One region of the Gottfriedia sp. NPDC056225 genome, then DNA from elsewhere that is predicted to be linked to it. Evidence: riboswitches for the same ligand, from Rfam matches in the RefSeq annotation. Region 1 holds a riboswitch; each other region holds the start of a gene.
The links. Region 1 has a riboswitch for thiamine pyrophosphate ahead of ACFCYN_RS04025 (thiamine phosphate synthase). Riboswitches for the same ligand answer to the same signal wherever they lie in the genome.
Positions count from the first base shown of each region.

Region 2: it holds a riboswitch for thiamine pyrophosphate, as region 1 does, so the genes downstream of both, ACFCYN_RS15060 (ABC transporter substrate-binding protein) here and ACFCYN_RS04025 (thiamine phosphate synthase) in region 1, are expected to answer to the same signal.
Region 3: it holds a riboswitch for thiamine pyrophosphate, as region 1 does, so the genes downstream of both, thiD (bifunctional hydroxymethylpyrimidine kinase/phosphomethylpyrimidine kinase) here and ACFCYN_RS04025 (thiamine phosphate synthase) in region 1, are expected to answer to the same signal.

Region 1 covers NZ_JBHJTJ010000003.1:124,521-135,360, forward strand. The annotation lists gene ACFCYN_RS03985 (IclR family transcriptional regulator) at 1-177, opposite strand, end outside; gene ACFCYN_RS03990 (lyase family protein) at 502-1,833, shown strand; gene ACFCYN_RS03995 (aldehyde dehydrogenase family protein) at 1,826-3,352, shown strand; gene ACFCYN_RS04000 (Zn-dependent alcohol dehydrogenase) at 3,373-4,539, shown strand; gene ACFCYN_RS04005 (ThiF family adenylyltransferase) at 4,616-5,623, opposite strand; gene ACFCYN_RS04010 (thiazole synthase) at 5,620-6,387, opposite strand; gene thiS (sulfur carrier protein ThiS) at 6,390-6,593, opposite strand; gene thiO (glycine oxidase ThiO) at 6,621-7,712, opposite strand; gene ACFCYN_RS04025 (thiamine phosphate synthase) at 7,696-8,310, opposite strand; TPP riboswitch at 8,400-8,509, opposite strand; TPP riboswitch at 8,745-8,859, shown strand; gene thiC (phosphomethylpyrimidine synthase ThiC) at 8,993-10,771, shown strand; gene ACFCYN_RS04035 (hypothetical protein) at 10,787-10,840, shown strand, end outside.
Region 2 covers NZ_JBHJTJ010000022.1:51,209-62,048, forward strand. The annotation lists gene ACFCYN_RS15035 (helix-turn-helix domain-containing protein) at 1-103, shown strand, start outside; gene ACFCYN_RS15040 (TatD family hydrolase) at 664-1,437, opposite strand; gene ACFCYN_RS15045 (ABC transporter ATP-binding protein) at 1,442-2,176, opposite strand; gene ACFCYN_RS15050 (ABC transporter permease) at 2,173-2,940, opposite strand; gene ACFCYN_RS15055 (thiamine-binding protein) at 2,940-3,215, opposite strand; gene ACFCYN_RS15060 (ABC transporter substrate-binding protein) at 3,243-4,232, opposite strand; TPP riboswitch at 4,321-4,430, opposite strand; gene racE (glutamate racemase) at 4,659-5,450, shown strand; gene ACFCYN_RS15070 (RrF2 family transcriptional regulator) at 5,550-5,993, opposite strand; gene hmpA (NO-inducible flavohemoprotein) at 6,179-7,423, shown strand; gene ACFCYN_RS15080 (GNAT family N-acetyltransferase) at 7,725-8,231, opposite strand; gene ACFCYN_RS15085 (DUF2339 domain-containing protein) at 8,270-9,931, opposite strand; gene thrS (threonine--tRNA ligase) at 10,152-10,840, opposite strand, start outside.
Region 3 covers NZ_JBHJTJ010000001.1:108,217-119,056, forward strand. The annotation lists gene thiE (thiamine phosphate synthase) at 1-360, opposite strand, end outside; gene thiM (hydroxyethylthiazole kinase) at 351-1,163, opposite strand; gene cytX (putative hydroxymethylpyrimidine transporter CytX) at 1,147-2,385, opposite strand; gene thiD (bifunctional hydroxymethylpyrimidine kinase/phosphomethylpyrimidine kinase) at 2,378-3,184, opposite strand; TPP riboswitch at 3,320-3,431, opposite strand; gene ACFCYN_RS00590 (hypothetical protein) at 3,551-3,925, opposite strand; gene ACFCYN_RS00595 (FTR1 family iron permease) at 3,915-5,411, opposite strand; gene ACFCYN_RS00600 (YjjG family noncanonical pyrimidine nucleotidase) at 5,743-6,462, opposite strand; gene ACFCYN_RS00605 (DMT family transporter) at 6,519-6,983, opposite strand; gene ACFCYN_RS00610 (Crp/Fnr family transcriptional regulator) at 7,038-7,736, opposite strand; gene ACFCYN_RS00615 (DMT family transporter) at 7,765-8,190, opposite strand; gene trpA (tryptophan synthase subunit alpha) at 8,613-9,398, opposite strand; gene trpB (tryptophan synthase subunit beta) at 9,401-10,600, opposite strand; gene ACFCYN_RS00630 (phosphoribosylanthranilate isomerase) at 10,601-10,840, opposite strand, start outside.

The DNA.
Region 1 (10,840 bases):
AAGTCGCCATGCCGTTGTTCGATTCATATCTGATATTTCAGCTAGATTCCCTATAGAGATAGGAATTTCACTATCAGCAACGATTTTTAATAATAAAAGTGCGCGATCTACTGCTTGTACTGATGAAAGGTCTTGCTTTGAACTTTTTTGGTTTTTTACATCGTTATTTATCTTCATGTTAAACATTATAGCTTAATTGCAAATTAAAAAAACAATAATAAATAAATTTCTAATAATTTCATTATTTGTTTGACACAGATAATTTTTCAGATTTATAATCTAGTTAAAGTTCTTATCGTGAACTTAGTTGTTCGGATTGTGAACAATGAAAAATTCTCAAACATTGACTTGTTCTATCTAGTTATCTATGAGGAAAGTTGAGTCGGGATTGAGATAAATCATTTTTTAATAGTAAATTTGTAAACCGTTTTCATTTTAAAAAGTTAAGAAAGCTCTTCATAAAAGGTGGTGATCTTCATTAGTGTCATTGAGAACAAGGAAATGCGAAAAGAAGTTGATTCTTTTGGAACTGTAGAAATATCAAATCAGTTCTTATATGGGGTTCAAACAGTTCGAGCAGTACAGAATCTTTCATTCTCTGGAAAAACTTTAAGTCAATATCCAAAGTATATTGAGTCACTTGCAATCGTTAAAAAAGCTGCTGCAATTACAAATATAGAAACAGGTGCAATAGATGAATCCATTGGTTCATTTATTTTACAAGCCTGTGATGAACTAATTTCCGGTAGACATTTTGACCAATTTCCTGTTGATATTCTCCATGGCGGTGGAGGAATTGGTACAAATATGAACATTAACGAAGTCATTGCAAATATAGCGAATGAATTAAACGGGGAAAGTCGAGGGACGTATTCACCTATTCATCCAACCGATGATGTGAATGCTTCTCAATCTACCTCTGACGTCTGTCATACCGCCATGAGACTTGCCATTATTAAAGAGTTTGAACAACTGAACTTAGTAGTAAGTGAAGTTCAAACTACAATCGAAAAAATGGTCGATTCATTTATAGAGATTACAACAATTTCAAGAACATGTTTGCAAGATGCGATGAGAATTCAATTAGGTGATTTTATTAGTGGATATGCCGCAATGTTATCTAGAAGGCAACAGTTACTTAAACAAAGTGTTATCGAGTTGAAGAAAGTAAACTTGGGTGGCACTGTAATTGGAACAGGAACTGGCGCATCGACAATGTATCAAGATTTGGTTATTCATAATCTTTCAAAAGTTGCTGGTTTTCAGCTTCAAAAGCGTGAAAATTTAATTGATGCTGCTCAAAACATAGATGATTTAGCAAATGTTTCAAATCAATTAACATTACTTGCAACCTGTCTAATCAAAATGGGGAAAGACTTGAGATTATTATCTTCTGGGCCGGAAGCTGGTTTTTCGGAAATTATTCTACCATCTGTAATGGCTGGTTCATCTTTCTTCCCAGGAAAAGTAAATCCTGTAATACCAGAAACATTGATCCAAAGCTGCTTCCAAGTTTTAGGCTGCGACAGAGTTGTACAGGCAGCTTTAGAGCATGGCGAATTAAATTTAAATATTTTTGAAGGTGTAGCTGGAGCAAATATTATAGATGCAATAAAGATGCTAGAAAAAGCACTCAACTTATTTAACGAGAAGTGTTTGGAAGGCATAAAAGTTAATAAAGAAAAATGTAAAGAATACGCAAATAGTTTAATTCCTTCTGTAGTTGAATTAAAGGAGAAGCATGGTTATTCGTTTGTTTCGAAATTAATGAAGGAAAAGGGTAAGAACGGCGTAAAGGAATTATTAAATGGAGGGGGACTTGAAAATGACTAAAGTAGAGAGTAAAAAACATTTTGAAGGTATCGAACAACCAAAATTAGAATGGGCAAAAGAATGGTTACAAGAAACAAAGAAACTATATATCAATGGTGAATGGGTAGATAGCAGTAGTGATGAAGAAATTGAATCGATTAATCCAGCAAACGGAAAAGTAATCGGAAAAATTCAAGGCGCTACAAAAGAAGATATTGATAAAGCGGTTGAGGCCGCGCGTGTTGCGTTTGATCATGGCCCATGGCGTAAAGTAACTCGTAAAGAAAGAGCAAAAATTCTACGTAAGATTAGTGAGCTTATGAAAGAACATCAAGCAGAACTAGCTACTTTAGAAGCATTGGATAACGGCAAACTATACACAGAAGCATATAATGACGACGTTCAGGAAGCATTAGAAATGTTCGAATATTATGCAGGCTGGACTGATAAATACTATGGTGAAAATAACCCGGTTGAAGGCGACTTTTTAAGTGTAACAACAAGAGATCCAATTGGTGTTTGTGGACAAATTGTACCATTTAACTTCCCGATTGACATGGCTGCATGGAAACTTGCTCCTGCTCTTGCAATGGGGAACACAGTAATCTTAAAGCCGTCTAGTACGACATCTTTTTCAGCTATTAGACTATTTGAAATTATTGACGAGGCTAATATTTTACCTCCGGGTGTTCTAAATCTAATACTAGGTAAAGGAAAAATTGGTTCACATATTTCTCGTCATATGGGCGTTGATAAAGTTTCCTTTACTGGAAGTACAGGTGTGGGAAAACAGCTTGTTCACGATTCGGCAGATTCTAATTTAAAACCAGTTACACTTGAGCTTGGTGGGAAGTCGCCAAACATTATCTTTAGTGACGCTCCAGATGTGGACGCTGCAATTGAACGTTCTTTCTATGGATTATTTACTCACAAAGGTGAGAAATGCTCTGCACCAACAAGATTATTTGTTCAACGTGATATTTATGAAAAAACAGTAAATCGTTTAGCAGATTATGCTAATAGTTATAAATTAGGTGACCAATTTGATCCGGAATCAAATCAAGGTGCGCAAATTTCAGAATCGCATATGGAAAGTATTTTAGGCTACATCAAAAGCGGAGTTGAAGAAGGTGCTCGTCTTGCTGCTGGTGGAGAAAGGGATCTGACTGGCGAAAATGCAAATGGCTATTTCGTTCGTCCAACTATTTTTGCAGACGTACATAATAAAATGACAATTGCACAAGAAGAAATCTTTGGTCCAGTTCTTTGCGTTATTCCATTCGATACAGAAGAAGAAGTAGTTGAAATGGCAAATGACACGATTTATGGTTTAGCTGCCGGCTTATGGACGAATGATGTATCACGTGCGAATCGCGTAGCTAAAAAATTAGAGGCTGGAATGGTGTTTGTTAATAAATATGGATGTTATGACTTTGCTAGTCCATTCGGTGGATGGAAACAAAGTGGCTGGGGTAAGGAATATGCCATTCATTCATTACAATCTTACACAAAAACAAAAGCAATTTGGTTTGCTTACTAAAATAAAAGGGTGAAATAAAGATGAAAATGAAAGCAGCAGTAATGAACGCACATGGTGAACCACTTATTATTAAAGATGTTGAACTAGCAGAGCCTAAAGCAAATGAAGTACTTGTTAAAATAGCAGCAACTGGTGTTTGTCATAGTGATCTAAACGCATTAGATGATACAACAACACCTATTCCGACTATTCTTGGGCATGAAGGGGCAGGAATTGTAGAAGCTGTTGGTCCAAATGTGAAAAATGTAAAACCAGGTGATAAAGTAGCATTAAGCTGGGTTCCATATTGTGGAACTTGCGAGTTCTGTATAACGGGAGATGTGCATTTATGTGAATCAGCATTTGGACCAATGTTCGATGGTACATTGCTTGATGGGACTACTCGCTTAAGCTGTGATGGGGAAAAAGTTTACCATAACTCTCTATTATCTACTTTTGCTGAATATACTGTTGTTCCTGAAATGTCATGTGTAAAAATTCCGGATGAAATGCCACTTGCTCAAGCATCATTAATCGGTTGTGGTGTTGCAACAGGCTACGGTGCAGCAGTCAATGCTGCTGGTGTTAAGCCAGGTTCATCTGTAGCAGTATTCGGAATCGGTGGAGTAGGAGTTAATGCGATTCAAGGAGCTAAAATCGCAGGTGCTTCAAAAATTATTGCGTGTGATGTTAAAGAATCTAATCTTGAGATTGCGAAAAAGTTTGGAGCAACACATACAGTTAATGTAGCTGAAGAAAATGCTGAAGAAAAACTAAAAGAATTAACAGGTGGATTCGGCGTTAACTATGCAATTGATTGTACTGGAAATACAAATGCAGCTGAAAGTGCTTGGAAAGGAACAAGAAAAGGTGGAACAGTAGTAGTTGTTGGTGCTTTCAATCCTTCTAAAGTTCTTAACCTACCAGCTGGTGGTTTCCATCGCGTTGGAAAAGTTCTTAAAGGAAGTTTTTACGGTGATACACAACCTTTTAGAGACTTCCCTATCATTTCAAAATTATATTTAGATGGAAAATTTAATCTAGATGATCTAGTTTTAGATCGAATCAAGTTGGATGATATTAACTCAGCATTTGATTCCTTCCATGATAGTTGCTGTGTAAATGTAGGTAGAACAGTTATTGAATTTCCAATTGATGAAGAGTCTAGCTTATCTTTAGTAGGTTCTATAGGACAAGAGTCTAAGTAATTTAAAGTATTAAAATTATCCATTTCGAAGACTAATAAAAATAGAATTTATTAGTCTCTGAAATGGATTTCTTCTATTATATAATGATTTTACGATAGAGCTCTTTCGCAACAGCTGGTTCCTTTGTACCGTGAATAATTGCACGACCGTCTTTAAATAAAACAATTCGGTGATTTTCAAAGGTACATGCTAATAAATACGGGTTCACAATCAAATCATGTACTAATCCTATTAATCTTTCAGAAAGATCTCGTAGTGACGGAACATTAGTAGAAGAAAAACTCAATTGGACAGCATCTCTTCCACATAATACATATGACTTCATTTGATGATCGTCGTTTAAATATGGATAGCTTCTGATCGGACCGCATGTTGGACAATTATGATTCTTTAATCTTTCGATGTTTATATCAGACTTTTCATGCTTCCAAACATCAATCGATTGTAAGATTGGTGAAAGTTCATAGTTTGTAAGATATTGCATGGCATAAGTGACTTGGTACGCAGCAATCATTTGTACAATTGGACTAATGACTCCGACTGTGTCACAAGTCATATTTAATGTTGGTATATGATTTAATAAACAGTTAAGACAAGGAGTTTTTCCTGGAATAATTGGAAAAGAAAGGCCATAGCTCCCAACACAAGCACCAAAAATAAATGGAATTCCATGCTTAATTGCAGCATCATTAACAACCATTCTAGTTTCAAAATTATCTGTAGCATCTAGAATAATTGTTTGATCTTTAATAAGTTCTTCAATATTAAGACTAGTAATATCAGTTATAAAACTATTAATTGTTACTTCACTATTAATCTGTTGTAGTCGGTTTTTAGCTGCAATTACTTTAGGTAGTTTATTTCTAGCATCTTCTTCGGTATAAAGAGATTGCCTTTGTAAATTACTCCATTCAACATAATCACGGTCAACAATTGTTATATTTTCTATGCCGGCTCTTACAAGCATTTCTGCAATTGATGAACCAAGTGCACCAACACCAATAATGATGGCACTGGCTTTTTGTAAGTTTAATTGATGATCTGTTCCTAGGAATAATTCTTGTTTTGCATATCGGTTTATCAAGAATTCACCAACCCTGTAATTGGACTACTAGCCACACCATAATTTTTTTCGTCAATTCTTCCCGCTTCAAATCCAAGCCTTCCTGCTTCAATAGCAAGCTTCATTGCAACCGCCATTTTTACTGGATCCTTCGCGTTAGAAACCGCAGTGTTTAAAAGGACCCCATCAGCACCTAACTCCATTGCATAAGCAGCATCCTTTGGCGAACCGATTCCAGCATCGACTATGACAGGTATATTTGATTGTTCAATAATAAATTTAAGATTTAAAGGATTAATAATTCCTTTTCCAGAACCAATTGGTGATGCTCCTGGCATAATTGCATGTACACCAAGTTCTTCTAGTCTTCTTGCTAAAACAACATCATCAGAAGTATAAGGTAACACAATAAATCCTTCATTCAATAGCATTTCTGATGCCTTCAATGTTTCAATTGGATCAGGCAATAATGATTTGTCACACCCGATTACTTCTACTTTGATCATATCGCATAAGCCTGAAGCTTTTGCTAGTCTGGCAATTCTAACAGCTTCTTCAGCAGTTTTCGCACCAGCAGTATTTGGTAATAATTTATATTTTGCTAGATTTAATTGTTCTAGAAAATTAGGCTGTGATTCTTCAAAAATATTCATTCTTCTAACAGCGAAAGTTAGTATTTCCGCTTCCGATACTTCAACTGCTTCTTTTTGTACTTCAAAAGAAGGGTATTTACCTGTGCCTAATAATAATCTTGAATGAAATGAATGATTTCCTATTTTCAACATGATTAACCTCCACCTACAAAATGTATTAATTCTACCTGATCTCCGTTAGAGAGATGAGTTAAAGCATACTGCTCTTTATAAATAATTTCTTCATTAACCTCGACAATAACGATTCGGTTTTCTAGCTGGTATTCATTAAGTAAATCTTGAATTGTAAAAGTTTTACTCGAAACTTCTAAGTTCTTTCCGTTTAATCTTATTTCCAAGTGTTATACACCTCACAAACATTTAAATTAACGACTAACTTTAAACGCCTCAATCCAGTTTCTATCAACTTTCCTTTTAAGAATCAAATCTCGAATTAATTTTCCAGTTGCTGGTGCAAGCAATATTCCATTTCGAAAATGGCCGGTTGCAAATAGGATTTGATCATCTTCAGGGTGCATGCCAATAAAAGGATTATGATCAAGTGTTCGCGGTCTTAGTCCCGCCCAAAATGAATCAATTTTCATATCTTCAATTTCGGGAAGCATTTTTTTAGCACTTTGTATTAATGATTCAATGCCACCTAAGCTAGGATTTTCATCCCATTCGTGATCAACCATCGTAGCCCCGATGACAAGGCGACCGTCATTTCTTGGAACAATATAGTTTTGTTCATGAAAAAGAGAATGCTTTAATGCTACCTTTTCGCTTTTTACGGAAATGCATTCGCCTTTAACAGGAATAATTTCATGATCTAACCCTAGCTGTCCAAACAAGGTATTACTCCAAACGCCACTTGCAACTACGATGTTTTTTGCCTCAAATTCACCGTTTGTTGTTTTAAGTAAATAATGTGTATCATTTTTTTGAATCCCAAATACATGAGTATATTCGAAAATAGAAGCCCCTAAAATCTGAGCACTTTTAGAAAATGCATTACAAACAGAAACAGGTAATACATTAACGTCATCTTTAATATAGGCTGCGCCAATTATATTTGGATGGATGCCGGGGATCTGTTTTTTTAACTCCACATGGTTATACCAATGTGCTGAAGTTTGAGTGAGTAGTGGTGTTAATTGGTTTTTTTCTAAATCTGTATAAGCTAGTTTGAAAATGCCACCTTTTTTAAGTTCAATATCAATACCGCTTAATTCTTTCAACTCTTCTTGAAGCTGAAAATAAGTTAATTGGCTGCTTCTTGCGAAAGTAAAAAATGACTCTGACTGATCCCACTCGGAATGGGCACCGAGCATCCCCGCAGCTGCCTTTGTCGTTTTCTGACCAACTTGCTGTCCTTCTAAAACTGCGACATTAATGTTTTCTTTCGCTAGATAATAAGCAATGGAACAGCCAATAATGCCACCCCCAATTACGATAACATCAAATCTCTTGTTCATAAGTCAGTTTGCACCTTTCAAAATATTGCAGCGCAGCATCTAGTGGGTTTCGAGAAGAGAAGATTCCAGACATTACAGCTATCCCATCAATCTTGTTCTCCTTCAAAAATTGGATATGCTCAGGCAATATACCGCCTACTGCGTAGATTGGTATAGTCAGAGTTTTTTTCATTTCGGGTATGATTTCAATCCCATTTGGAGTTAGACCGGCTTTACACTTTGTTTCAAAACAATGACCGTAAAGGACATAATCAGCCTGATCACTTTCAGCTAGGATTGCTTCAGTAAGCGTGTGGACTGATTTTCCTACTCGTAAGTTAGGAAAATATTCTTTTACATCAACAAGAGGGAGTCCATGTCCCGGTAAGTGTATATTTGATAGATTTGCAAAAATAGCAATATCTAAACGATCATTTAAAACGATTTTCTTCATATCCACTTTGTTCATTTTTAATAGATTTAAGAGTGAGATTATTTCGATCGCTTTTTTTGATTTCTCGCGAATATGTACATAGTCAACTACATCGATTATTTGAATAATTTTGGAAGCAAGTACTTCGATTGAGTGCTGATCATCTGTAATTGCAATAAGTTCCATGCTCCAGCCTCTTTCATTAACAAAATTTTTTCAAACAAAAAAAACCACTTTCCTAAAAAAAGAAAGTGGTTACATTGCACACAAAATAAATAGAGAATGCGCCACTTTCCTACGCAGGTACTAGCCTGTTCAGGTTTTAAGGGTTTAAAAGTAACTACTCTATTCTCAGCCCTTATCAAGGGATCCCCTAGTGATGAATCTGTATGAAAATTAATCTTAGCATAGCATATAAAAAATAATATTCAATACTAAAATTTTTTTTACGAGTCAAAATATTTACCATAAATTGGGCTTGAAGCATAATGAAATCAAGTATTTAAGCGAGTATTAAAAATGCTAATAATTTTTTGAAATGAACATTCCTGTAAAAATTTAGGAAATAAAAGCATTTACATTTTAAACTTGTGGGTTTATATTTAGTGTGAACAATTTAATCGTTTGACTAGGGGTGTCCAATTAGTTGGGCTGAGAGAGAAACACATTTAAGTTTCTTAACCCTCAGGACCTGATCTGGTTCATACCAGCGTGGGGAAGTTAGAAATTTCTCATTAATGAAGTCTAATCGTTAATGTAGTTTTGCTAACATTTTGCCGGGTCTTAACTTTAAGATCCGGCTTTTTTCATGCTTAAAATGGATTGGATTTCGTCCTTTTTTAATCATTTAAAAAGGGGAATGAAATCAATGAACAATTCTGTAAATGAAATGAATTTTTCCATCATGTCTAGTTTTTCTGGTAGTAAAAAGGTTTATGTTGAAGGATCTAGATCTGATATTAAAGTGCCGATGCGTGAGATTCAATTAAGTCCAACAACTGGTACTTTTGGCGAAGAAGAAAATGCACCAGTTAGAGTATATGACACAAGTGGACCTTACACAGATTCATCTGCCTCAGTTGATATTCGCGAGGGGCTTAAGCCGATCGGACAAAACTGGGTGATTGAGCGAAATGATGTTGAAGAATATGTAGGGCGTGAAGTAAAGCCTGAAGATAATGGATATAAAAAAGAATCAGATAAACATGAGGTTGAAATCTTTAAAGGTTTAAAAAGAAAACCATTGCGTGCAAAGGATAACGGAAATATTACGCAATTGCATTATGCACGTAAAGGTATTATTACACCTGAAATGGAATTTATTGCAATTCGAGAAAATAGAACAGCTGAATTTGTTCGAGATGAAGTTGCAAGAGGAAGAGCTGTCATTCCATCAAATATTAATCATCCGGAAAGTGAGCCAATGATTATCGGCCGTAATTTTCATGTGAAAATAAACGCCAATATAGGTAACTCAGCCGTTACATCCTCAATTGAAGAAGAAGTAGAAAAAATGACATGGGCTACTCGCTGGGGAGCCGATACGATGATGGATCTTTCAACCGGAAAAAATATTCACACAACACGTGAATGGATTATCCGAAATTCTCCGGTACCAGTAGGGACAGTTCCAATTTATCAAGCACTTGAAAAGGTAAATGGAATTGCAGAAGACTTATCTTGGGAAGTGTTTAGAGACACTCTAATCGAGCAAGCTGAACAAGGAGTAGATTACTTTACGATTCACGCAGGTGTACTATTGCGTTACATTCCATTAACTGCAAAACGAGTGACAGGAATCGTATCTCGTGGTGGTTCTATATTGGCTCAGTGGTGTTTAGCTCACCATAAAGAGAATTTCTTATATACCCATTTTGAGGAAATTTGTGAAATAATGAAGCGCTATGACGTAACATTCTCTTTAGGAGATGGCTTGCGCCCAGGTTCGATCGCCGATGCAAATGACGAAGCACAATTTTCGGAATTAGAAACACTTGGAGAGCTAACAAAAATTGCTTGGAAACATGACGTTCAAGTTATGATTGAAGGACCGGGACATGTTCCAATGCATTTAATTAAAGAGAATATGGATAAACAATTAGAAATTTGTCAAGAAGCACCTTTTTACACATTAGGTCCACTAACGACAGATATTGCGCCTGGTTATGATCATATAACGTCAGCAATCGGTGCAGCAATGATTGGTTGGTTTGGTACAGCGATGCTTTGCTATGTAACTCCGAAAGAGCATTTAGGTCTTCCAAATAAAGAAGATGTTAGAGTAGGGGTAATCACATATAAAATAGCAGCACATGCAGCTGACTTAGCAAAAGGTCATCCTGGAGCACAAAAAAGAGATGATGCACTTTCAAAAGCTCGATTTGAATTTAGATGGCGTGATCAGTTTAATCTTTCTCTTGATCCAGAAAGAGCAATTGAATACCACGATGAAACATTACCTGCTGAGGGAGCTAAAACAGCCCATTTTTGTTCAATGTGTGGTCCAAAATTCTGTAGTATGAGAATCTCACAAGACATTCGAGATATAGTAAAACAAGAAGAACTTCAAAATGAATCAACCATTGAAGAAGGAATGAAAGAAAAAGCATTAGAATTTAGAAAAAACGGCGGAGAAATCTATCAATAAGGGTGTGAGCCTTATATGAATAGGGTAGAAGGAATCAAAAAAGAAATAAAGCAATTAGAAGAAAATATG
Region 2 (10,840 bases), on a different contig from region 1:
AACTGTGAGAAATCATATTTCAAATGCAATGCAGAAGCTTGGGGTTAAGGGGCGATCACAAGCAGTTATTGAGCTTCTTCGTATGGGAGAGCTTGAACTGTAGTTACTTGTAGAATTCTTCTACAAACCAACATACTGCCGGCATTCTAACCGACATGCCGGTTTTGGTATTTACATTGAAATTAATGTTTACGTTTCACTATTTTCTTGCTCGTAAAATATCTGATTATCTTAAAATAAAAAGCTTACATTTATATCCCTGCTTATAGTAGTTTAAAAAGCCTATCTTAAAAACAGGATAGATTTACTACTAGAGGGGGATTTTATTTTGACTTTTTTCATCCCTCGTTCATTAAACTCCCAAGTTTTGAGTGAATTTTAGTGATTATGGCTCGGTTTGACGATCGAATCACAATATATCAATCTGTTTTCGTAATATATCAACGAGAAATTACTACATATCAACGAGAAACTGCAATATATCAACGGAGTTCACAGCTTTATCAATATAGTTCACATAGTGTTCGTGTTTTTCTATTATTATGTTAAACCACATACTCTTATAAAAATGGACAAACAATGTTCGTCGCTCACCTAAATAAAAAAAAGGTTACCCCATAAGAACACTTACGAGACAACCTCTTTCATGCGATCAATACTTGCCTAAATTTCTATTCCATAAAACCTTGTAGTATTTTCATACAAAATTTTATAAACACTTATTAAATCTAAATTTTTCAACTCTGCAATCTTTATAATCGATTGATGCATAAATTTAGGATGGGTCCACTCATTTTCAAAAGGTCCTTCAAATGGCCACGGTCCATCTGTTTCAACCATCATCAACTCAATCGGATACTTATTTACTAGATCCTGTATTTCTTTCTCATATAATACATCCGGTGTAATTGAGATAAAGTACCCATTTTTTATCATCCGGCTAATTGTAAGATCATCACCCTTAAACCAGTGAAAATGAGCTTTTTGAATAAAATATTTTTCTAATAAATTACATACGATTTCGGCGTCTTCGTATACTGCATGTAATACAATCGGCTTATTTAACTCTTTTGCAAGTGAGATAAATTTTTCTAGTAATTGAATATAAGGTTCATAGTCAATTTGTTCTTCTAAATTCTTATAATAAGGTAATCCAACTTCCCCGATCGCGACCATTTCATGTTGATGTTCTTTCATCCATTCGATCAATTCTTCAACCTCATCATCAGAAGGGAGCTGTTGTTCAGGATGAAATCCGAATGCTGGATAGACATTATTATTTTGTTTTTTAAAATCTAAATTTTTCTTACTAGATTTTAAGTCCATTGAAACAGAAATGATTGCTTCGATTTCGTGACTTTCTGTACTATTTACTATTTCTTCTCTTTGACTAGCATCATAAGAATCTAAATGAATATGAGCATCTATCATTTTCATCGTACTACTCCTTTTCTAAAGCCAAATAGATTTTTCTTTTCCACGCCGTAAATTCGTCGCTTAATAATAATTCTTTTTTTCGTGGTCTTGGAAATGGCACAATGATTTCTTCTTTGATTTTGGCGGGCTTGTCAGAAAATATATAAATTCGATCAGACAATAGCAGCGCTTCATCAATATTATGTGTGACTAATAAAATAGATCGTCGTTGCTTTTCCCAAATGGATAAAAGCCATTGTTGCATTTCAAGTCTAGTAAATTCATCTAAGGCTGAAAAAGGCTCGTCCATACACATAAAAGATTGCGGTGCTAGTAGCAATCTTAAAAATGCAACTCTTTGTTTCATCCCACCAGATAGTTCATGAGGGTAAGCATTTTCATAGTTTTCTAACCCTGTCTTTTTAAGCCAATCTCTCGCTAACGTTTCGTCAGGTTTATGCTTTAATTCCTGCGATAAAACAATATTTTTCAATACCGTTCTCCAAGGTAGAAGCGCATGATCCTGTGGCATAAAACTAATGTGACCAAGTTCACCATTTATGATTGATCCATTTAACTTTATTTCTCCAGAGTCCGGTTTTAATAAACCACCTATTAGATGGAACAATGTACTTTTCCCACTACCAGATGGACCTAAAATGGAAACAAATTCTCCTTCATTTACATAAAGAGAAATATTGTCTAGTACTTGTTGATTACTACCATAACCCTTTGATAGTTGTTCCACTTGTAATGTCATTTCTGTTTCTCTCCTTTAATTTTCCATTTAACAGTAAATCGCTCAATCATTACAATAAGGAAGAAGAACAGCATACTTAAAAGCATAATGACAAAAATGGAAACAAATACTCGATCTGTTCTAAATGACGATGAAGCTAGCGTCATATATACTCCAATTCCTGATTTTGCTCCAAGCCATTCTGATATTACTGCTCCCATTACACTATATGTAGCTGAAATCTTTAAGCCTGAAAAGATTGAAGGTAGAGAAAACGGAAATTCAACTTTCCAAAAAATTTGTGCTTTGGATGCTCCTGCCATTTTCATATAATTTATTAACTCACTTGGTGTTTGTCGAAATCCATCCAATGCTGAAACAGTTATGGGGAAAAAACACACGAGCGATATAATGATTAATTTTGGCAGTACACCAAACCCGAACCAAATAATTAAAAGTGGTGCTAATACAATAATTGGTACATTTTGCGAAAGAATTAATAATGGATAAAAAGCTTTCTTTACACCTGGTATTAAATGCAATAGAAATGCTATTAAAAGTCCAAGCAAGCTACCTATTAACAATCCGATAATCGTTAATTGAATTGAAGATGTTATATGTGGAAGTATAGAATCCAAAGAATGAATTCCTTCTTTAAAGATTGCAATTGGTCCTGGCAATAGCCAAGGCTCTATTTTCCAAATTTTAATACTGAGCTGCCAACAGATTAAAAAAAGCAGGATGACAACAAATGGCTGCCATCCTTTCATATTTTTTCGTTTCATTAACGGTACTTCTCCGTTAACACATCCATTGTAATCCCTTGTGGTTGATAAAGGATTTTCATTTGAGTTATAACATTATGGCAACCTATTTCGATCATTCTTTCATTCATTTTTTGAACAACTTGTAATAATTCATTCAAATCACCTTCCATTGTTGTTTCCAATGGCTGTACTTGATATTTCACACCTGATTCATCAATAATTTTAATCGCTTCATCGACTGCGGGAATGACATCCTCAATATTATTTGTTTTTGGTATTATTTGAACACTCATTAATGTAGTTTTCAATTTTACTCCTCCTTATTTTGGTAAGAATTCATTTGTAAAAGCTTCTTCTGGCTTAAATTTACCTTCTAATAATTTATTTTCAGCTAAAAAATCTGCATAGTTTTTCCAAACCGTTAACTTTTGCTCACCCCAACGATTTGCATCGTCTTTATATTTAGATGCTAACCACTCTTGGCTTTTTTCTACTAAATTTTTATCTAGATCTGGATTATCTTTAAGTAAAATCGCTGCAGCTTCCTTCGGGTTATCAATCGCAAAATTATATCCTTTTGATGCAGCGGCAACAAACGCTTTTACTACTTTCGGGTTTTTACTAATCATTTTTTCGTTTGTAGCTAATACTGGCGTATAGTAATCTAGTTTTTTACTATAATCTGTTAAATAAATCATATTTAACTTCTCTCCACGAAGCTCAGCTTCAATACCTGTCCATCCTTGATAAATCCAAGCAAAGTCGATATCTCTTTTTACAGCTGTAAAGAAATCAGCATCGCCCATATTAACGATATTTAACTTATTAACATTCGCATGTTCTTCTGACATAAGTGATTTTAAAACGGCTTTTTCAACCGGTGAACCCCATCCACCATATGTTTTTCCAACGAAATCTTTTGGAGACGTAATTTCTTTTTTCGCAGGCGATGCAAAACCAGAAGTATTATGTTGAATAACTGCTGCAATTGAAACAATTGGTACATTTTGAACTCTAGCCTGTGTAATTGACTCTTGATAAGAAACGCCAAAATCCGCTTTACCTGAAGCAACTAATTGATCTGCTCCTGTTTCTCCTGGACTAATAATATCTACATCAAGGCCTTGTTCCTTAAAATATCCTTTTTCTTTCGCAACAAATAGCCCCGTATGATTTGTATTTGGTGTCCAATCTAGTACGACTGTCACCTTTTTTAATTGCTTGCTCTTTCCACTAGTCGCGGTTTTACTTTGACCACACCCAGTTAACATTAAACAAATAGCTACTAAAAAAACTACTAATCTTTTCATTTACTAATACTCCCTTTTGTTTTTGGTTTATACAAAAATAAAACGCCCGGATAGTAACCCGGACGTTAATGCGCTGTAAAAAACATATCTAAAAAGAGATACTGTTCCCTACGCTGGCATCACCCAGATCAGGTTCTAAGAGTCAACATCTTAAGGATGTTATCTCAGCCAGCAACACTGGCACCTCCACATTTTTCTCATATAAACTTTTCATCATAAATATAACAGATAATGATTGAATTTACGAACTATTTTTAACCTACGTTTAATTGTTTTAATAGTCTGTTAATACAAGCTATTTAACGATAAGATTTTGTCATATTTTAAATGAGATTATTAAACAAAAATATCATTTCTTATAGTAAAATCTTACTTGAATATCGAATATACTACATCATCAAATTATGATTAAAATGAGGGGATTTTTTGAATAAACCAATCGGAGTCATAGACTCAGGAGTTGGGGGCTTAACAGTTGCCAAACAAATTATAAGACAATTACCTAAGGAAGATATAGTATACCTAGGCGATACTGCTAGATGTCCATATGGATCACGACCATATGAGGAGATCAGGGAATTCACTTGGGAAATGACTAATTTTCTTTTAGAAAAAGACATAAAAATGTTAGTCATCGCCTGCAATACTGCCACTTCAGTAGTATTAAGTGAAATGAGAGAAAAACTTCAAATCCCAGTAATAGGTGTTGTGCACCCTGGTGCCAGAGCTGCAATAAAATTAACACAAAACGATCAAATCGGTGTAATTGGTACGAATGCTACTATAAATAGTAAAGCCTATCATGGCGCACTAAAACGAATTAATGACAAAGTGATAATTAAAGGTTTGGCTTGTCCAGAGTTTGCTGGAATCGTCGAAAATGGGGACTACAATAAACCTGAAATATTTGAGATTGTTAAACAAACTCTTACCCCACTTTTAGATTCAACTATTGATACACTAATACTTGGATGTACGCACTACCCTTTATTAAGCCCAATCATTCAAAAGGTGATGGGTCCTTCTATTCAGCTCATCAGCTCCGGCGATGAAACAGCATTAGAAGTCAGTGCAATACTCGATCAACAAAATATTTTATCTAATTCCGAAAACACTATACATGAATTTTATACAACTGGAGATCCAATCGTTTTTAGTAAAATAGCTTCCTCTTTGTTCCAAGAGCCTTTGGAAAATGTAAAACATATAAAACTATAAGAGTTCTAAAGTGAACTCAATAAAAAAGAAAACCAACAAAGTAAACATTTGTTGGTTTTTGTATTTTTAAATTGCAAACGCTCATCAATTTAATCAAATTTAATCTTTTGTATTACTTGAAAAATAATCTTTCAGCATCGCATTATTCTTTACAATATCATCTAATGTATATTGATCTAAAACTTGTAAAAATTGATCCAATGCGTTATTAAATATATGTTTTAAAGAACAAACAGGCGTAATAACACAAGTACCGCCATGCTCAAAACATTCTACAATATTAAAGTCTTCTTCGGTTTTACGGATTATTTCTCCGATGTTTATTTCCGCTGGCAATTTAGCTAAACGAATTCCACCATTTCTGCCACGTATAGTCTCGATATAGCCCATCTTACCTAAATTATAGATTATTTTCATTAAATGGTTTTTAGATATACCATAGGCTTCAGCGATGTCTTTTATATTAACTAATTTTTCACGCGGTTCAGAGGATAGAAATATTAGTACACGAAGAGAGTAATCCGAATAAGTTGTTAAACGCATAACTTGTCCTCACTAATTTATTTTGATTAATCATAGCATAATTGTGAACATTTTTTAAACTTTTATGTATTTTTTCGAAAAAAGTTCAAAAAGATGTATTTAACATATTGCTTTAACCGATATCAAGGACTAAGATAAAGATGTATTTATTATACTACTTTAAAATGTATATAGGGGGATTTTCCATGCTTTCTCAAAAAACAATCGATATTATTAAATCAACTGTTCCTGTTTTAGAGGTAACAGGTACAGAGATCACTTCCGTATTCTATAAAAATTTATTTACAAATCATCCTGAATTATTAAATGTATTCAATCATACGAATCAACAAAAAGGTAGACAACAAACCGCTCTTGCTAATACTGTTTTAGCTGCAGCTCAAAATATTGATAAACTAGAAACAATTATACCTGTTGTAAAACAAATAGCACAAAAACACCGTAGTCTTTTAGTTAAAGCTGAGCATTATCCAATCGTTGGGCAACACTTACTTGGTGCAATTAAAGAAGTACTTGGTGATGCTGCAACTGAAGAAATACTTGGTGCTTGGGGCGAAGCTTATGGAATTATAGCTCAAGTGTTTATTGATATTGAAAAGGAAATGTATAATGAAGCTGCCACTCAAGAAGGCGGTTGGTCAGAATTTAAAGAGTTTACAGTAATTAATAAAGTAGAAGAAAGTGATGTAATTACATCATTCCACTTAAAACCTAAAGATGGATCTTCAGTTCCTACTTTCCTATCTGGACAATATATTACTGTTCGTTCACAAATTCCTGGTGAAGAGTACTTATCAAATAGACAATATAGTTTATCTGATGCGCCTGGTAAAGAATACTTTAGAATTTCAGTTAAAAGAGAAGCTGAAGAAAATCAACCTTTAGGAAAATTCTCAAATTATCTACACAATCAAGTTAATGTTGGTGACACATTAGAACTTACTGCTCCAGCTGGAGACTTCACAATAAACACGGAAAATGCTTCAGATGTTGTTTTCCTTAGCGGTGGAGTTGGAATTACACCATTAATTAGCATGGCTAAATCAATTGCAGCTAGTCAACCAAATCTTCAAGTTAGCTTCATAAGCGCTTCAAGAAACGGAAAATTACAAGCATTTGAAAATGAACTAAACGAATTAAAAGAACAATTAGCAAATTACAATTTAACATTTGTTTACGAGAACCCTTCTGAGGAAGACCTTAAAAATAGCAACTTTAAAAAGCAAGGTTATATTGATACAGAATGGTTAAAAAACAATATTAAATCAAACAATGCAGATTATTATGTATGTGGTCCAGTACCATTCTTAAAATCTATTATTACAAGCTTAAAAGAATTAGGCATCAATGATACTCAAATTCATTATGAATTCTTTGGACCATCAATGAGCTTGGACACTGAACCAAAAAGCCTTGAAACTCAAGGCTAATATTTAAAAAGGGATGCTCAAAAGCTTGAGCATCCCTTTTTACCTGCGTTCTAATACTATAGCAACTCTTTTTAAAATCGTAGGAATCGTAAAACTACCAAAGAATGCGATTAGATCACTTGAGTAGTATTTTTTTAGCGATCCATATACTAAGCCACTAAGCATCATATCGTACAAAAAGAATCGACCGAAATCACGTTTCGTTATAACCATAAAGACGATTGGTGCATTTCTTGTTGTAAGAATAAGCCCACCTTCTTCTATGAAAATTAATCATTTAACAAAAATGAAAACTACTATTTTATTTACGTGGTAAATACCAATAATATTTTTCAATCTCTTCTTTTAATTTACGCATTCCCATTTTTTCTAAAACTCTAATTGAGGCATAATTGTAAACAGAACAAATAGCGATTATTTTTGTGACATTCGCTTTCTGTAGTCCCCACTTGCAAAAAGCCTTGCCCATTTCAGTAGCATAACCTTCCCCTTGATAATTAGGCGCAATACTATAGCCGATTTCCATTACCCCATTTTCGTCAGGACCGCCTTTAAATCCCATGTCTCCAATAATTAACTTATCTCTTTTATGGATGATCATTCCTTCATACTCTTCTTCTTTAGGATGCGTTTGAAAACGTGAAATTTTATAAGGAAATAGATTTTTATATACCGGAATTGGCCATCCACTGGCAAATCGATAATTCTGCTTTTCAATTTCTAATTCATTTTCACCATTTAAAACAGAAACCATAGCGTCTGCTGTAAAGGTCATTAATATTAAATTTTTAGTTTCAGTGATTAACATTAAATTACTCCTGTTTACTTGATTTTATTGATTACGGACTACTGCTTTCCTTTAAAAAATATTCTAGAAATTACTAATCCAATTAGACCAAGCAAAATAAATAAACCAGCTCTTACTAATAAAGTAATATTTGGTAAATCTATTAAAACAAGTTTCCCTAATGTGAGTAATAATAAACCTATACCAATATAAGTCCACACTTTAAACTTTTTAAGGTTTCCTAGACTCATAGCTACGATCGAAAGCAAGATCCAACTTATATTAATTGATAGCCGAATTGTATTATCAGACTGATTTAGCATAATTATTTGTACAATCTGTGTTACAAGTGCAATGAGAATAATTGTAATTACTAATGAACCACTTATTAAAGTAGACTGCTTTTCTTCTCCATTCTTATAAGTCAAAATGACAATCGCAATAAGGGCAATGATTAATACAACCCAATTCATTGTTTCAAATGACCATAAAGATTCGATTGGAACGGTTAAAATAGATATTCCCACTGGTATGAATGTCATGGCTGCTATGATTAATTTCAACAAATCACGATATTTTATATAGAATAAATAAGTGAGTAATGCCTGAATAATTAATACCGTCTTTAATAAATCACCTGATATGCTGTCTAAGCAAAAGAATGCAAAAGCTAAAAGAAAATTCGTTGAAAATGCAAAGAAAAGATCTGATTTCTTCTTATATAAAATACTTAACAATAAATATCCTACACAAAATAAAACCAATATTGTTGTTCTTGTCTGGTCTTCATAAGCGCTAAAAACCCATCCTATTGTTAAAATAAAACTAGTGTGAAGTATTAATATTTGTTTTCTAATTGCAATCTTAGATTGTAACAATAAAACTAGCAAACTAATATGTTGTACGATTATACTAATTGCAAAATAATTAAAACCATTCATACTCAAATTAAATAGAGCCACAATTAAGTAAGATAGATGTAGTAAAATAACGGATGAGAAATAGATAAATTTATACTTCTTAACTGTCGCATAAAACATGAAGCATAAATAAATTGCTGTTTCATAGATTGAAAAAAATAAATAGTTTGGTGAATTACTTTTAACTAAGTAAGGTACGAATACAGCCCCTATAATACTGATCATTCCAATTACTTCTGATTTGTATTTATCCATTGAATAAAACCCAACGCATACCCAAACAATTAATAATGTTAAAGCCATTGTTGAACCAATCATTTGATATAAATGATGCATAGCAAACGTCGTTAAAAACAGTACTGGCAATACACCACCAATTAACGATTGACCAAGTGTTACACGTTTTTTAATCATTTGTCTATTTCCATACCAGTATAAAGCGATTGCAATAATAAATCCTATTCCAACTTTAGCGTACTTATTTAAAACACCATAATCCGATGCTGCCTTAAATCCCCACATCACCCCAAGAATAAAAATAAAGATAAAAAATCTTGGTAACCATTTTTGAAAAATAAGTGCCTCATAATCAACCTTTTCAATTTCGACTCTTTTTTCAGGTTGCTTATATACCGGTGTTTTTTGTGGTTTAGCACTACTTACTTTATGTTGATTTACTTGTTTAGCCATATTTGTAGATTCTTTTGAATGTAAAAGAAATTCAATTTGCTTCTTCATTTCTTTAACTTCTTCTTCAAGTTTTTCTACTTTTGTTTGTAGATCTTGATTCGAGTTATCCACCTGCACCACCTCTTATCATAATTATGAATTTAATTTAAACTAAATAACTTAAAAGACATACATCATATAAGTTCAATATTTTTAAAACAAATCCTATTAAAAAATCCTAACTTTGCAAATTTCGTCATATTTCCCAGAAAATAAGATCACTTACTCAACCTCATACTTATTATAGGACATAAAAAAAATCCTCTATTATAAAAATAGAGGATTTAGTGAATTAAAACATAATTCTTTCTAGTTTTTGTTGCTTAACCATTTCTAAGAAGCTTTCAAATGATTGAGTACCAATATCTCCTTCGCCACGTTTGCGAATAGCTACTGCATTGTTTTCAACTTCTTGATCACCAACTACTAACATATATGGTAGTTTTTGAAGTTGTGCTTCACGGATTTTGTATCCAATTTTTTCACCACGTAAGTCAGCTTCTACACGGATACCTGCAGCTTTTAATTGATCAGCAAGTTTTTGTGCATATTCATTGTGTACACTTGAAATTGGTAATACAGCTACTTGAACTGGCGCTAACCATAATGGGAATGCTCCCGCAAAATGTTCAGTTAAGATTCCTAGGAAACGGTCAATTGAACCATAGATTGCACGGTGGATAACAACTGGACGTTCTTTTTGGTTATCTTCATTAACATAAGTTAAATCAAATTTCTCAGGCATTTGGAAATCTAACTGAATTGTAGCACATTGCCAGCTACGCTTTAATGCATCTTGAATATGGAAATCGATTTTCGGACCATAGAATGCACCGTCGCCTGGGTTTAATTTAAAGTCTAAGTTCTCAGATTTAAGAACATTTTCTAAAGCTTGCTCTGCTGAGTTCCATAACTCTTCTGATCCCATTGAATCTTCTGGACGAGTTGATAATTCTACTTTGTAAGTGAATCCGAATACGC
Region 3 (10,840 bases), on a different contig from region 1:
TGCTTCTTCTAATGTCGATGCAGATACACCAATAATCATGTCTTCGCCAACAATTTTTCTAGCCACTGTTAAAGGTAAATCTTCTTGGCCGATATGCAGGCCATCAGCTTTAATTGCCAATGCGATATCTAATCGATCATTTATAATTAATGGTACATTATATTTTGAAGTTACTTCTTTTACTTGCATAGCAACTTGATAGAAATCCAAACTACTACAGTTCTTTTCTCTTATTTGAACAATTGTTGTTCCGCCTTGAATTGCTTCCTCAACAGATTGAACAAGATCTCTTAATCCTAATACATCACGATCAGTTACTAAATAAAGCTTATAATCGACTTTGTTTTTTGTTATAGCCATTCGATTTTACCTCCTGTTAGAAGCTTATCAACGGAGATTATAGATACTTCATCAAATAAATTTACTCTAAATGTACCGATTGCTTGTTCTTCAGTTAAACGAGCTTTAGCAAGTTCCCCGCAAAGACCCATTGTAGTGATACCCGAAACAGCAGCTAGGAAGTAATCATTTGTTGTACCAGCATAAGTTCCGATTAATGATGTAGTCATACATCCAGTACCAGTTACATCGGCTAGCAATTTATCTCCATTTGATATTGTGCATACTCGGTCCTGTTCTGCAACAACATCCACTGCACCCGTGATTGCTACAACTGATCCTAATTTCGCTGAGAGTGATTTTGCAATTTCGACACCATCTTCTTCATCAGCTACAGAGTCTACCCCTTTAATTTGAACGTTTAAGCCGGCAATCATTTTAATTTCTGACATATTTCCACGTACTACAGCAAAACGTACTTCTTTCAATAATCTTGCAGTTGTTTCTGTGCGTAGAGTCGTTGCCCCAACTCCTACAGGATCCAAAATAACAGGTACACCTAATTGATTAGCTTTTTTACCTGCTTGAATCATTGATTGGATAGTTCTCTCATTTAACGTACCAATATTAATTACAAGAGCTGAAGCAAATGATACCATTTCCTCTACTTCGGCTAAATCATCTGCCATAACCGGTGACCCACCTAGTGCTAATACCATGTTTGCACAGTCATTTACCGTTACATAATTTGTAATATGATGAACCAAAGGCTTTTTCTCTTTTACGCTTGCAATTAATTGACTCATTTCATTCATAGTTAACATTTTTTTCTCCCCCTATTTGCTTTCGAATAAGTTTATTTAATATAAATTGAACGACAATATAAATAACACAAATTAAAATCATGCTCGGAACAGTAGCCCCAAGGAATAAATCTAATTGAACAAACTTGCGATAAATGAAAACGCCTAAAATCCATGTAATAAACGCTAACCAATCAATTTTTAAGGATTTACTTATACTTGTTCTTTTTAGAATAAAGTAATCTGTTAATAAAATTGCGTACAACGGTGCAAAGAATGACCCAATTGTATATAAGAATCCTTCATATTTTTCAATTGGGAAAATCACCGCTAATATTGTTCCAATTGCTGTAACGATCAACGCTATATGCTTTCCATTTAGCTTTGGAAAGATGGTTGTAACTGATATCCCAGCTGAATAAGCATCCATGAAGGTTGTTGTAACAGTTGCTAAAACAACGATACCAACTGCGAATAAACCTAAATTTGCACTCATTAATACAGCTACTGGATCCACTTCATTAAATGCTAATGCTGCCCCAAGCCCAATAATATACATCCATGAACTTCCAAACATATATCCTATGAAACTACCAATTGCCCCGTCTTTTGTAGTTTTCGCGAATCGAGTATAGTCACTAATTAATGGAATCCATGATAGTGGCATAATGACTGATAATTCAACTGCTTCGCCAAAAGATAATCCTGAAGTACTTGGCTGAGAAAGAATTTTATCACTTTTAAAAATAACAAAACATAATACAATCGTTAAAACAAATAGCAAACAAACGGCCATACTATTAAGTTTTTTTGAAGCATTTTGCCCAAAGTACAACCAAATTGCTATTAGCACTCCAATTACTAAACACCAAACCCAAAGGTGATTAAAATGATAATCATTTTTTGTGACTATATTGATTGAACGAGCTCCTGTTAAAATCATAATTGCCGTCCAACCAAGCAACTGTAATACATTTAAAATTGAAAACAAGTAACTACCATAGCTACCGAATGAAATTTTTGTTGATTCCATTGCGGTTAATCTTTGCTGAGAGCCAATTACACCACCTAATACAAGTAAAAGTGTTCCTATTAAATGTCCTACTAAAATAGCTGTTAAACCTTTAGTAAAACCTAATGGAGCTATTAATGCCCCTGTCATGATTTCCGCTACTGATACCGCAGCACCAAACCAAAGTGTCGTAAAATTCCACTTTGTCATTTTTGCATTTTGATTAGACATGTTGAACTCCTGCCTTTTCATACAAAGAGTAGAAGTGATGGACAGGACCTACTCCTTTTCCGATTGAGAAGGAATGTTGAATCGCTAATGTTATATAGTTTTTTGCTTCTCTAATTGCCTCATTTAATTCAAGTTCATTCGCTAAATTAGATGTAATTGCTGAAGATAAAGTACATCCAGTACCGTGAGTATTAATTGTATTGATTCTAACGCTATTAAAGCTAGTAAACTCCTCACCATTAAAGCAAATATCTGTTGCTTCACCCTCTAAATGGCCACCTTTTACAAGGACGTTTTTTGCACCTAATGAATAAATTTGTATAGCAGCTTCTTTCATTTCTTCAATCGTCGTAATTTTTCTTCCAGTAATAACTTCTGCTTCAGGAAGATTCGGTGTAATAACAGTTGCTAACGGAATTAATTCTTGAATTAAAGCTTCCTTTGCATCCGGGCTTAGTAAGTCGAACCCGCTCTTAGAAACCATGACTGGATCAACTACAATATGCTTTGGTCTATATTCCTTTAGTTTTTCAGCAATTACTTTAATCGTATCGATTTGTGATACCATACCAATTTTTACTGCATCTACTTCGATATCTGTAAATATTGCATCTAATTGACTCGCAATAATCTCTGGTGTCATATCTTGAACAGCAAACACTCCTTGCGTATTTTGAGCAGTTACTGCTGTTATTACACTCATTCCAAAAACACCATGAGCTGAAAACGTCTTTAAATCTGCTTGAATTCCAGCACCACCACTTGAATCAGAGCCGGCTATTGTTAATACTTTCTTCAATGTTCTTCCCCCTATTTAATGAATAGAACTCTTTTGATCTTACAGATAGAAGATGAAACTTGATTTTAAATACAAAAAAGCACAAATCCCATAAGGACTTGTGCTCGAACAAATCAATGTTATGAATACAAAAATGTATTCTACCGTTCACTTTCCTACGCTGGCATTATCCAGATCAGGTTAAAGGGTTAAAGACTATTCGTGTCTTAATCTCAGCCGACCATTTACGGCACCCCTAGTACTATTCAATTATTTAATTTGATTACTTTATCATCTTAATTAATCCTTATACTTTATTCAAGTATTTAGACCAGATTTATTTAGAAAAAACCTCTCTTAATACTAGTTGAGAGGCTTTAACATTTATTATTTTAAATCTTTTACTTCTTTTAATACGCCTTCTAGTTCGTCACCGGCTTGGTTAAGTGTATCTGCATCCAATGGAGAAACTTTTACTCCCGCTTCGATAATATGAAGTGGAGTTTCAACTTTTTCATACAAAGCTTTGTCTTTATCTTTTACAGAGTCTTCAAATTTTTCCCATGATTTTTCAAGTGATCCTCCACTTTCTTTCGCCTTTGCTTCATCATTATTCGAAACTTGTGTTTTTAGTTCAGAAATCGTTTTGATCATATCGTCAGATCCTGATTTAATTGCATTGTCTGTGTTCGTTCCACATGCAGATAAAGTTAAAGATAGTCCTAGAGCCATTGCCGCGATCAATTTTTTATTAGATAACATTTTTCGTTCCCTCCGAATTTTTACTACTTTTTTTATTATTTTTATTCGAGAATCTATTATAAATAACAGTTATACAAGCTATTAGTAACAAGAACATCTGTGGTACAAAGCTCTCCCAAGTAGAATAGATTGCAAAGAAATCTATTGTTGGAATAGGAGCTTGGGTAGCAGGAAGTAATCCTGAAAGTTGTAAACCGTGAATACCCATACCCGCAAATTTAAAGCATAAGTAGAACATTAAAATACTAGAAACAAGGAAAAACGGTCTCATTGGAATCTTTAAGCCAACCTTTAATATTAAGAAGCTCAGTATTGCTAAAATAGCAAACCCTAACGCAATTCCTATTAATAAAGATGATAGTTTAATTGATGAAGCCATTCCAATAAAGAATAATACTGTTTCAGTTCCTTCGCGAAACACTGCTAAAAACGCAAGAATAGCTAAAGATAATAGGCTACCCGTATTTAATGCTTTATCACTTTTAGTTTTAATATATTGTTGCCATTGCTTCGTATTAGATTTGCTATGTAACCAGTAACTCATATATAAAAGCATGACAGCCGCAAATACTCCAGTCCAGCCTGCAATCAAGAAGTTATTGCTTCCAAAAGCACCTGCTGAGAATAAGATATTTACAATAACACCTAGTATAATACTGACGCCTAAACCAGTACCAACACCAAACCAGATCCACTTACTTTTCTTTTCTTGACCAGACTTTTTAATAAAACCTAGTAATGCTACAACTACTAGTAATGCTTCTAATCCTTCTCGAAGTAGAATTGTAATAGCATCTAACATTGTATAACTAGTTTTAGATGCTAAAGGTAATAGATAATCACGCATATTAGTAATTGTTTTTGTAGCCGCTTTCACATCTGGTGTTTTAGCAGTTAACATTGCATAAGATGTAACCATATCTCTTTCAGAGTCAGTGTAAACTTTTTGTGATTGTGTTAATACTACCCCTTCAATATTGTTCCAAGATTTTCTAAACTGATTAATTTCTGAGGTTGCTCCCGATACATTATGATCTTTTAAATCTGCTAATGCTTTGTTTAATATTTCAATTAAATCTTCAACACTACCTGTACTTTTTGAACTTAGTTTTGAACTAGCAAACTGATGAGAAATAAACTTTTCATTTACAACTTCTAATTCTTTAAGTGCAGTAATAAGTGCATTTTGATTCACTGTTTTTTGTGCTAGGTTATACTGAACCATTCCCATAGCTTCCTCGATTTTGCCATACGCATCAATCGATTTATTTTTTATACCATCCTCTTTATCAAGCCACTCATCGTTGAATTTTTTATATTCCTGCTCGGCAGTGTTAAAATCCCCTTTTTGTGCAGCTTGGATTGCATTTTCTACAAAAGTATTTGCATTTGTTAAATCCTCTTCAGGGCTTGCTGCAAAGGTTTTAAACGGTAAAACAAGTAAAAGTAAAACTGTTAAAGTTACTTTGATAAGCGTTTGCTTCATGGTTGATTTTCCCCTTAAGTAAAAATGATAATCATTATCACATATTGATAATATAGGTATTTCATATCACAGTCAATTATATTTTTATTAACTATTTTTAATGTTTATATCAACATTCGAGTAAATTAAAAAGCTGAGGAACTTTTTCCTCAGCTTTTAATGTCTATGCTAACTTAGAGCCTCAAAAGACAACCCTTCATTTTTAAAATCATACTGTCTACGTTATGGACAAAGTACAGATTTTATTCGTATTTCCCCCTATAACATAGCCAAAAAAACTGCCTCATAAGTAAGTGCATATACTTATGAGCCAGTCTCTTTTTTTAAATTTTTAGTTAGATGAACCAACCAAAATCTTTTGTTCAATATTTAAAATTTTGTATAACTCATCAAGTTTTTGTATTTCATAAGTAGGGATTAGAGCTGTATCATTTGATAGTGCTTTTGAATTAACCCAGCAAGTATCTATTCCCGCTCCGACTCCACCAGTAATATCCGCACTGAACGAATCTCCAATAATCAAAGTCTTATCCAACTCGATATTTGGAATTCGAGCAAATACATAATCAAAGTATTCCTTCATTGGTTTTTGATAGCCAGTGTCCTCTGAAACAAAAATATCTTTAAAGAATGGATAAATTCGTGCAGCATTTAATCTTTTGTATTGTGTCTTTGAAATGCCATTTGTAACAATATACAAATCAAAATGATCCTGAAGATTTGAAAGTAATTCGAAAGCCCCTTCAATTAATTGATTACCTTCTCCTAAGTAATTTTGATAAGTCTGTTCTAGCATTAAACCGTCTACATCGATACCGAACTCTTTAAATAAAGTTGAAAAGCGAGTATTTACTACGTCATCGCGACTTATTTTCCCCTCTTCAAAAGCCTTCCAAAGTCCATGGTTAATTTCTTTATATCTCGACTTAATTTCAGACGTTAACGGTATATTTTGATCTTTAAATAGAGATTGTAATGCTACTTTTTCTGCTGCGCCAAAATCTAATAATGTATCATCTACATCTAATAATAATGTCTTGTAAGTTTTCATAACATTTACCCCATCCCTATTTTATTAAAATCATATTTTACTAGATTACCCTTAAATTAAATTAGCTGTTTTATACGTTTAAAGCTTATTCCGCTTAATTTAAAAACTAATATACCACTTATAATTAGCAATACTCCAATTAATTGCTTAGAAGTAAACGGAACTTTCTCAAGACCTAGCCACCCTTTAGTATCAAATAATAATGCAAACAATAATTGTGATGTCAGAATTATTGATGTTGCATAGGTTGGCCCAAGTAATCTTATCCCTTTCGTTAAGCAGAATACAACTCCTACACCAACAATGCCGCTAAACCAATACCAAACTTTCATATTATGCAAATCAAATAATTGTTTCCCATCAAGGAAAAGACCCATAATTAGTGAAGCTAAAAAGCCCATTCCTAATACGAATGTTGTTGTAACCCATATTCCAGTACGTTCATTAACCTTACTATTAAATATACTTTGTAAGCCAATAAGTGCACCCGCGATTAAAGATAAAAGTAATCCATAGAGCATAAGCTTACACACCTCCCAAATTTAACAATGTGATTTTTTTGGCCGAATGATTTTTTATTCGTAAATATTATTACTCGCAAGAATACTCAGGCCATCTCTATTTTTTATAAGAATGCTCCCATTTTTTCGCTCTACTAGGCCATCCTTACAGAACTGTTGAATAACTCGATTAACATGTCGATAACTCGTTCCGATCAGATTTGCCGCATCTTTAAGATTGATCGTATTTAAATTATCATTGAGTAAAGAATTTGTATCATCATATGAAATGGATAATAAATAGCTCGCTAAGCGTACTTCTACTGGATACATTAAGTTAAAACTCATCGAATTCGATTTAATATAAAACTTTTCCGTTATGACCTTTAATAAGAATTGAAGAAACGGTGTATAGTTTTTGCTAAGTTTTTTTAACCAACGATAGTCTATAGAGATCACTTCCACCGTAGAAATTGCTTCCACCGTATTAATATAATTCGATTCTCTTACATATTCGATATCACCGATTAATTCAAGAGGCGTTTTAAACGATAAAATTAATGTTTTCCCTTCAGCTGAGGAAGTATAAACTTTTACCTTTCCTTTTACTAAAATAAACATTGTTTGTGCCGAGTCTCCTTGAGAACAAATAAATGCTCCTTGATTAAATCGTTGAATAGTCATATGAGTTCTTAATTCCTCATTAAAGACTTCTTCAATACGATGTTCAGCTAAAAATTGATTAATCTGTTCTATATCGCTAGAAATTTTCAAGTTAAAATCACCTCCAGTAGGTTATAAGTTAAGATCCTAGCACAATGACACCAATCATCATCATTCCAATTCCAATTAATTGGGTTGAAGTTATATTAAGCTTTTTTACTCCGAACCAACCTTTACTATCAATGATAAAAGTTAAACATAGCTGTGCGATTAACAGCGTTGAAACTGAAAAGGTAACACCATTCAAATGAATTGCCGTTACATTACAAAAAATAACAAACGCTCCAAATGCTCCACTTGTTAAATAAATTGGATTTACTTTCTTAACATCAGCTAAATTTTTATCTTTTATTATAAGTAGAATTAAAAACGCAACAAGAAAACCAGTAAATTGTGTAATCGTAGCTGCTTGCCAAGTACCTATATCACTACTAATTTTCGAATTTGCGACTCCTTGTAGCGTGATGAATGCTCCAGCCAAAATTGCTAATATAATTCCTTTCATATACTTTCTCTCCTGACATTTTGATTTCTTCATTATTAAACGATATTGGTGGCATGTTTGGAAAGGACATATGTCCCAAGATGAGTTAGATGAAGAATCAGCCTGTGGAAAACTATAATGTATAGCTAAAATTTGCAAAGTTCTGTGGATAATTGCATTATTCTTTATTGGAAAGCAATTTTTTTGTGGATACTCCGTTATTATGTGGAAAACCGATAACTGTTTTTCATTGAATTGAGATGAGAAAAGTATAATTTTTGTGGATAATTTGTGATGAAATTGTTTTTGGAATGGGATGGTAAGAAGTTCTGGTTCTCTACTAAGATAAGATTTTTAAGGACTCTTTAAAATAATGTAGAAAACGTAATTAAACGATAAAGTCAAAAAAATCAGGCCAGATTGCTAGCCTGATTTTTTTCATATTAGATTACTTCTTCACTTATTAAAATTGATTCCATTAAAAGCTTAATTTCATTAATCTTATTTTGATTAAATAAATCAACAATTTTACTTCCAACAATGACCCCATCGCAATCTTGGCACAATTCTTTTACTTGATCAGGACTAGATACGCCGAATCCAGCAATAACCGGTTTATTACTAACTTCTTTAACACCTCTTAGAAAGGATGATAAACTAACGTCTAGTTCATTTCGAACACCAGTAATCCCTTTTACCGTTACTGTGTATAAGAAGCCCTTGCCTTTTTCTGCAATTTTAATGATTCGTTCTTTTGGTGTTGTCATTGTAACTAGTCGAATTAGTTCTACTCCAAATTCTTCTAGTTTATTTATGATAATCTCTTCTTCTTCAATTGGTAGGTCAGGTATAATGCAACCATCTACTCCTGCTTGTTTGAGATCAGCTACGAATTTATCAATTCCGTACGCTAGAATAGGATTCATGTACGTCATAACAATTAGAGGCACTGAAACTAATTTTCGAACCTCTTTTATTTTTTCAAGAACAGCTTTTAAAGTTGTACCTTCTTGTAGTGCTCGAATACCAGCTTGCTGAATTACTGGTCCGTCAGCTACTGGGTCTGAAAATGGTATTCCTATTTCAATCGCTGATGCACCAAATTTTTCTAGTAAGGCTAATCTTCCTCCTAATACTTCTAGACCACCATCGCCTGCCATTATATAAGGAATAAATAATTTTTCACCTTTTTTAATTCGATCTGAAAACTGACATTCAATTCGATTCATGATTATTTTTCCTCCTTTAATCGATCTCGAACGGTATGCACATCTTTATCGCCTCGACCAGATAAACAAATGATTAAATTTTCGTCTTTCCCCATTATTTTTGCTTGTTTTATTGCGTATGCAACTGCGTGTGCACTTTCTAAAGCTGGAATAATTCCTTCTAGTCTCGCTAATAATTGGAATGCGTCAAGCGCTTCTTTATCTGTAATTGATTCATATTTTACTCGGTCAATATCCTTCAAATAACAATGCTCTGGTCCAACACCCGGGTAGTCAAGTCCAGCTGAAATCGAATGTGCTTCTTGTATTTGACCGTCCTCATCTTGAAGCAAATACATTAGGGCACCGTGTAATACACCTGGCACACCTTTCGTTAACGAAGCTGCTTGTTTATCTGTATCAATTCCATGTCCAGCCGCTTCTACTCCAAACAGTCTTACACTTTCATCTGTAATAAATGGATGGAACATTCCAATTGCATTACTGCCTCCACCAATACATGCAACCACTGCATCAGGAAGCTTGCCTTCTTTTTCTAAAAATTGTTGTCGCGTTTCCTTTCCGATAACACTTTGAAAATCGCGAACCATCATTGGAAATGGGTGTGGTCCCATCACTGAACCTAACAAATAATGTGTGTCGTCAACATTTGCAACCCAGTAACGAAGCGCCTCATTTACTGCATCCTTTAATGTCGCACTCCCCGATTCAACACTAATAACTTTCGCGCCTAGTAATTCCATACGGAACACATTTAATTCTTGTCGACGAACATCTTCAGCACCCATAAAAATCACACAATCTAAATTTAATAGAGCACAAACCGTTGCAGTTGCTACACCGTGTTGGCCCGCACCCGTTTCTGCAACAATTTTTCGTTTGCCCATTCGTATAGCAAGTAATGCCTGACCAATCGCATTATTAATTTTGTGAGCCCCTGTATGATTTAGATCTTCTCGTTTTAAATAAATTTTTGCTCCATTTGCATGCTTAGTTAAATTTTCCGCGAAGTAAAGTGGCGTTTGGCGACCTACGTAGTCCTTTAATAGGTTTTCAATTTCCTCATTGAAAGTCGGATCATCTTTAATAGTTGAATATGCTTCCTCTAATTCAGTAATTGCTTGAACAAGCGTTTCAGGTATATATTTTCCGCCATACATACCAAAGTGTCCTTTTACATCTGGAAGTGTGTACGTAGTCATTTAAATTCCTCCTAATTTTACTTTTTTTATAAACATTTTTATTTTTTCATAGTCTTTTTTGCCGTTCATTTCAACTCCGCTACTTACGTCAACCATCAATGGTTTAACAATATTACAAGCCGGTAATACATTATCAATTGTTAATCCACCCGCTAAAACCAAGTTGTTAATCTTTTTAGAATTGAGCAACTCCCAGTCAAACGTTGTTCCATTGCCGCCTCGATATTTACCGCTTGGACT